Regions from separate parts of the Paenibacillus sp. MER 99-2 genome, predicted to be linked through region 2. Evidence: a T-box and tRNA genes for the amino acid it is inferred to sense, from the RefSeq annotation. Region 2 holds a T-box; the other holds one or more tRNA genes.

Region 1 (3,393 bases), on a different contig from region 2:
ATCACACCTGGACAATACCGGGAACGTAAACGTCGTGCTGGCTATGTACAAGAAAGCCGCTCATTAGGAAAATAAGTTTGCATTGGTGCCAAAATCATTACACCGACGCGACAGTCAGGAGATACACTCGGTGCGGCTATCTAATCTATCTCATCACAATACGTGTATACCGTCTGTTCGTTATTGGAGATCGGAGATGACGGAAAGGGTCGGAAATGAAAGCAAAAAGGAGCAGATCAAAGGAGCAGATCATCTGCTCCTTTTTTATTTTAATAACACTCATTAACATTACTTACTTGATATTCTTCAATAACAATCATTGTTATTATGAGATACTTATTTTATTTGTTTGTGAGAACCTTCATGTTTGGCTGCTCCAACTGAATCAGAATTTTACCAAACCGTCCTCCTCTTAAGAACGTCACCGTTCCTTTATTGTATGTCTCTCTAATGTATTGCTCAGCCAAGCTAAGGGATTGTTCGTCCGTTGGTAGACCATACGTATTCAGCCATTCAGGTAGCTTCTGTACAACTTCTTCCACAGGCAGTTCAATGGTATTCACTTCCTTGGTAATTAGCGTTGTATAGGAGTAACCCCTCAGATAGAGCAACTGTTGAATGAATCCCATATCACTTGGTTTAAATGGTGTCTCCACCTGAAGCACTTTTCTTAGTTCATCAATCAGTGTGTGCTCCCGTTGTCCAGCCATCGTACTGATATACACATACTTACGGGCAGAATTAATGGCCTGCTCAATCGTCTCCCAATCGGACATAGCTGGACACATCGATGCAAAAGCAACATCGTACTTTTTCCTCCACCCTTTTTGCTCAATAGATATTTCTTCAAACCGCTCGCACACGATTTCAATCTTGGATGTCAAAGCTGCTGGAATTGTCTCCTTCATCAAGGAAACGAGTAGCTCAGAAGGTTCGACCGCGGTTACGCTTGCACCCTTCTCTGCGAACGGGATTGTGAAAATGCCAGAAGCTGCCCCAATATCTAAAACCGACATTCCTTCAAAATCTACACCTTGATTCTCGATCCATCCCATAATGCGCTCAGAGCGTGCTTTCCCCTCTGTTGTAAAGGATTGCTGATGATACTCTTTAGCCCATCTCTCAAAAGCTTCTGCTGTATCAAAAGGGGCGCTTGGCTTTTTATATTTGGGACTCCTCGGTCTATTCTTCCAAGCCTCTTCCCACACAGAAAGGTCAAATAATCCTTGGGTAATATCTAATTCTTTGCTTGGTATCACTTCTGTCATCTCTACACACTCCATTTCTTCATTCAGATTATTAGATCCACTTCATTGATTTAACTCATATTTGTACAAGGATTCATATAAGGAAATAACTCAGACATGATTTCATGACGTCATGAAGTTGATATTGTATGGCTTCGAGGCTTTACCACGTAGAGACTCTACGACTTAGAAACTTGATGATATTTAAACTTTTCGAATTAACTTCATCTTTCCTACTTATAGCTCAGATGTTTTTTTTTAATAAATATAAATATGAATATGAATACAAATACAAATATAAAGGAGTCATTATATCTTTAATTAGATGCAGCAGCATATCAATGATAACTCCTTTGTACCCACATCATTATTAGTTAATATAAGTAGAGCATTCAAGTTGATTAAGGACTTTACTTATCTATAATATACCCAATGCCAGATTACGTCAATATACAGACAACAGAAATGACTGAACGGATATAGTTTCAACTTACACATCATTGAACATTAAGTATTCTCTCTTTACAAAAAGAACCCTATGAATTGCAAGTGCAATCCATAGGGTTCTACGTTATACCGGCGAGAGGACTCGAACCTCCACGGTTTCCCACTCGATTTTGAGTCGAGCGCGTCTGCCATTCCGCCACGCCGGCACATATTCTTTTCACATACTGAGAAAATAACTGGAGGCGCCACCCAGATTCGAACTGGGGATAAAGCTTTTGCAGAGCTGTGCCTTACCACTTGGCTATGGCGCCGTATTAATTTGGAGCGGAAGACGGGAATCGAACCCGCGACCCTCGCCTTGGCAAGGCGATGCTCTACCGCTGAGCCACTTCCGCATAATGGCTGGGGATATAGGATTTGAACCTATGCATGACGGAGTCAAAGTCCGTTGCCTTACCGCTTGGCTAATCCCCATAGACAAAACAAAGGGGCGATCGAGGGGAATTGAACCCCCGAATGCCGGATCCACAAACCGGTGCGTTAACCACTTCGCCACGATCGCCATATATACTATACTTTTAAAATTAATTGGCAGGGGCAGCAGGAATTGAACCCACACCAACGGTTTTGGAGACCGTTGTTCTACCTTTAAACTATGCCCCTAAAAACTGGTGGAGGATGATGGATTCGAACCACCGAACCCGTACGGGAGCAGATTTACAGTCTGATGCGTTTGGCCACTTCGCTAATCCTCCATAAGTGGTGCCGGCGAGAGGACTTGAACCCCCAACCTACTGATTACAAGTCAGTTGCTCTACCAGTTGAGCTACACCGGCGTATTAAGTTATAAATGGTGGCTCGGGACGGAATCGAACCGCCGACACGAGGATTTTCAGTCCTCTGCTCTACCGACTGAGCTACCGAGCCATAATAAAGTTCAAACTTAAATGTTACACTTTACCTTGGGCGTCGGTGCCTTATATCAGATCTAGTGAACAGTTTCCTCATGTGGGAAATATGGCGGAACCGACGGGATTCGAACCCGCGATCTCCTGCGTGACAGGCAGGCATGTTAGGCCAACTACACCACGGTTCCAGATCACTTTCGTAAGAAAGTATAATTGCGGGGGCAGGATTTGAACCTGCGGCCTTCGGGTTATGAGCCCGACGAGCTACCGGGCTGCTCCACCCCGCGTCGTTATAAAAGATATATGGTGGAGGCTGAGGGGATCGAACCCCCGACCCTCTGCTTGTAAGGCAGATGCTCTCCCAGCTGAGCTAAGCCTCCGAATAACACATTTATGATCTTAACATAAAACCGCTATTAAAATCAACTTCTTTTTTTGAAGAAAAGAATGACCCGTAGGGGATTCGAACCCCTGTTACCTCCGTGAAAGGGAGGTGTCTTAACCCCTTGACCAACGGGCCTTGCTAAAAAAATTATCTGGCGGAGAGAGAGGGATTCGAACCCTCGAGACGCTTGTGACGCCTACACGATTTCCAATCGTGCTCCTTCGGCCAGCTCGGACACCTCTCCATATGGCTCCCCGAACAGGGCTCGAACCTGTGACAACTCGATTAACAGTCGAGTGCTCTACCAACTGAGCTATCAGGGAATATAATACATCCAGAGTGTTGTTCTCTGAAAACTAGATTCGAAACGAAAGTCTGCGACTAGAACGTGCTAATTGGATAAGCC
Region 2 (3,393 bases):
CGGTATATTGTTGAAACAATGCTCTAATAAAGGAGTTGTGATGTCAAATGAGTAAGAATGAAGGTTCAGAAATGAAGCGTTCTTCAAAAGCAGCAGACATCCTATCACAGATTAATAGTAAAACGAAGCTAGGCGACTTACGAAAAATCGCAAAGGAAATTAAAAATGATCACGAACTAGCTATGGAACTTTGGTCAACCGAAGAGTTTTTGCCTAGACTATTAGCAATCTTAATTATGGATAAAAAACTTCTTTCACAAGAGGTGCTAGATAAGCTTGATCAGGATATGCAGACTCATACTTTTGATGAGCGAAATAACTTAATGGATTGGTTAATGGCTAATCAGCTCACCAAAGACAAGAAGACCATTGCATTGATTGAGTCATGGGAAAGTAGTCCTTCTGCTCTTCAAAGGCGAACGTTCTGGTATTATCAAGCGAGATTGAGATGGACTGGACAAGCACCACCTGATAACACCGAAGACTTACTAACAGCAATTGAAGCGAATATTGTGCAGGAAGAACCGGAAGTTCAGTGGGCTATGAATTTCATTACAGGCTGGATCGGCGTTTATGATCCAAAGTATCGAGCGCGTTGTATTAAACTGGGTGAGGAAACGGGTCTTTATAAAGGCGAAATGGTATCAAAGGGCTGTACGCCTAATTATTTGCCAGAGTTCATTGCGATTGAAGTTAACAAACGAACTAATAAATAGTTACCTGGAAGTATTTATTGGGGTGATGGTGTGAAAACAAAGGAATTTGACTTCCAGGGTGCTTTAATGAGGTACTTACTGCTGTGAATTGAAGTTTACAAAAAAGGGAATCATTTGATATTATGAAGGTAATAATCAAACGCGATGATGAGAAGAGTACGGGAAACTGTTCTTGCACAGAGAGCTCCGGTAGCTGAAAAGGAGTCAAGAGTTGTACCCAGAAACAAGCCTCTGAGCAGCAGGTAGGAACCGTATATGCGGGGATGGCATGACGGGAGCTCCCGTTATAGAGCTAGAGTATAAGCATGGCTACATGCCGTACTTGAAGAGGTTAATATGGCGACATATTAATGAAGCCGGGGTGGCACCACGAAAATTTCGTCCCCAAGACATAAGGTCTTGGAGGTGAGGTTTTTTTTATTTGTGTCCATATCCAATTCATTAGGAGGCGTCAGCATGGTTAACGAGAACGAACATCACACGGAAGGTTTTATGCACAAGTTGATTAAGGAAGAGCTTGAACAAAATCCATTTGACAGGCACATGTGCACGCGTTTTCCACCAGAGCCTAATGGTTACCTTCACATCGGAAGCGCTTATGCCATTCACATGAATTATTCTCTAGCTCAAACGTTTAACGGGACATTTCATTTGCGCTTTGATGATACGAATCCCCTTAAAGAAGACATCGAGTACGTTAACGTGATCATTGAGGACATCAAGTGGCTTGGATATGATCCGGGTGGGCACATCTACTATGGATCAGACTATTCAGATGAAATTTATGAGGCTGCGGTTCAATTGATCAAGCGGGGGAAGGCTTACGTCTGTGACCTATCACCCGATGAAGTAGCGGAATATCGAGGAACGTTGACAGAGCCTGGCAAGAATAGCCCTTATAGAGACCGATCAGTTGCGGAAAATCTGGAGCTGTTTGAGAAAATGAAAAATGGAGAATTTCCGGCTGCCGCCAGGGTTGTTCGTGCCAAAATAGATATGGCTTCGCCCAATATAAATATGAGAGATCCCGTTATTTACCGAATTATCCATGCTACGCATTACAGGACAGGAACGGACTGGTGTATCTTTCCGATGTACGATTTCGCTCACCCAATCCAAGATGCCATTGAAGGTATCACCTATTCCTTATGTTCAATTGAATTTAAAGACCATCGTCCTTTATACGAATGGGTGTTACAAGAGCTTAGTCTCGCTAACCCTCCGCGTCAAAGGGAATTTGGGCGGCTAAATTTAACGGGTGTGGTGACAAGTAAACGCTTTTTGAGACCAATGGTCGAAGGGGGTTACGTCGATGGCTGGGATGACCCAAGGCTTCCGACAATCCAAGGACTTCGAAGAAGAGGATTTACGCCAGAGAGCATTCGTAGCTTTATTGAGAGCATTGGTAGTATTCGGACGGAAAGTACAGCAGATATCTCGCTCTTGGATCATTGCCTCAGGCAGGATTTAAAAGAAAAAACAGTGAGTGTAATGGCAATCATGCATCCTCTAAAAGTCGTCATTACCAACTATCCAAGCGATGAGGTAGAGCTGTTAATGATTGAAAATAATGTCGGAAACGAGACACTCGGAAAGAGAGAAGTTCCTTTTGCCAAAACAATTTATATTGAGCGTGATGATTTTATGGAGCAACCATCAAAAGGTTTTCACAGGCTGAGTCCTCATGCTGAGGTAAGGCTAAAAGGAGCCTATTTCATCAAGTGTGAAGAAGTAATCAAGGATCGTGACACTGGTGAAATTATAGAACTTCACTGTACCTATGACCCACTGACCAAGAGTGGTACAGGATTTACCGGTCGCAAGGTGAAGGGCACAATTCATTGGGTTGCCGCGGATCAAGCTGTAAAGGCAAATGTGAATCTTTATGAGAAGCTGCTACTGGATCAGGATCTTCCTAAGGCGGATGAGAGGGATTGGAGTACATTAATTAACCCGGAATCGTTGGTCACCATACAGGATGTTTTAATAGAACCTTTCATACTACATGGTCGTCCAGAGCAGAAGTTTCAATTCTTCCGACACGGCTACTTCTGTATTGATAAAAAGTATAGTTCCGATCATAGGCTAATATTCAACCGAATTGTCCCGTTAAAGGATTCATGGAATAAGAAATGAGCTCTTGCCGTAGCTAGAGCTATAGTGAAGAAATGACTATCCAATGTTACGAACTGGATAGTCATTTTGCTGTAAACTTTTCATTAGAAAAAATAAGTGGTCAGTGATACAAGCTTGAGATAGTTAAGTGGAGAAGTTTTAAAGAGTATAGCGACGTTAGATGCTACTCATCACTATAATTTGTCATAAACCAATTTTTCAATTCCTCACTCATGATCTCATACTGCGTCTGAGTAGCATCTGGATGCAGTTCAATCCCTCCAGATGAGCCCCAAATCACGAGTTCTACGCTAGTTCCGTTTATAAATGTAATCTCCCCGGTATTATTCGCTCCAAAGGCATTGCCTGACTCAAAAGGTCTAAGTTCTGCGTTTTGAATCATTTGCACAACGGTATTTGTTTCTTCCTCACTTAATGTTGTGGGATTAAACATGCCGATCCTGATTTCCTTCACTTGCCCTGCATCAAGTTTCTCTTTAAATTGTTCCGCCCACGTGTAATCGGATTTGCTGCCTGTGGAGCAACTGGAGACGATCAGTAC

What was found. A T-box is a leader RNA that pairs with one kind of tRNA and senses whether it is charged. The one in region 2 lies ahead of M3636_RS15455 (glutamine--tRNA ligase/YqeY domain fusion protein), so its partner is inferred to be a tRNA-Gln.
Region 1: it has a tRNA-Gln gene. The T-box ahead of M3636_RS15455 (glutamine--tRNA ligase/YqeY domain fusion protein) is inferred to sense a tRNA for this amino acid. The anticodon was not compared.

Annotation. Positions count from the first base shown of each region.
Region 1 is NZ_JAMAUZ010000012.1:107-3,499, reverse strand. Features, by position in the region: gene M3636_RS29875 (helix-turn-helix domain-containing protein) at 1-75, shown strand, start outside; gene M3636_RS26860 (class I SAM-dependent methyltransferase) at 342-1,268, opposite strand; tRNA gene M3636_RS26855 (tRNA-Leu) at 1,822-1,900, opposite strand; tRNA gene M3636_RS26850 (tRNA-Cys) at 1,932-2,005, opposite strand; tRNA gene M3636_RS26845 (tRNA-Gly) at 2,015-2,089, opposite strand; tRNA gene M3636_RS26840 (tRNA-Gln) at 2,094-2,168, opposite strand; tRNA gene M3636_RS26835 (tRNA-His) at 2,184-2,256, opposite strand; tRNA gene M3636_RS26830 (tRNA-Trp) at 2,284-2,357, opposite strand; tRNA gene M3636_RS26825 (tRNA-Tyr) at 2,364-2,449, opposite strand; tRNA gene M3636_RS26820 (tRNA-Thr) at 2,455-2,530, opposite strand; tRNA gene M3636_RS26815 (tRNA-Phe) at 2,546-2,621, opposite strand; tRNA gene M3636_RS26810 (tRNA-Asp) at 2,713-2,790, opposite strand; tRNA gene M3636_RS26805 (tRNA-Met) at 2,816-2,889, opposite strand; tRNA gene M3636_RS26800 (tRNA-Val) at 2,907-2,982, opposite strand; tRNA gene M3636_RS26795 (tRNA-Glu) at 3,051-3,122, opposite strand; tRNA gene M3636_RS26790 (tRNA-Ser) at 3,140-3,231, opposite strand; tRNA gene M3636_RS26785 (tRNA-Asn) at 3,235-3,310, opposite strand; partial or broken rRNA gene M3636_RS26780 (23S ribosomal RNA) at 3,383-3,393, opposite strand, start outside.
Region 2 is NZ_JAMAUZ010000003.1:79,170-82,562, forward strand. Features, by position in the region: gene M3636_RS15450 (DNA alkylation repair protein) at 48-716, shown strand; T-box leader at 852-1,105, shown strand; gene M3636_RS15455 (glutamine--tRNA ligase/YqeY domain fusion protein) at 1,173-2,852, shown strand; gene M3636_RS15460 (DUF6199 family natural product biosynthesis protein) at 3,016-3,393, opposite strand, start outside.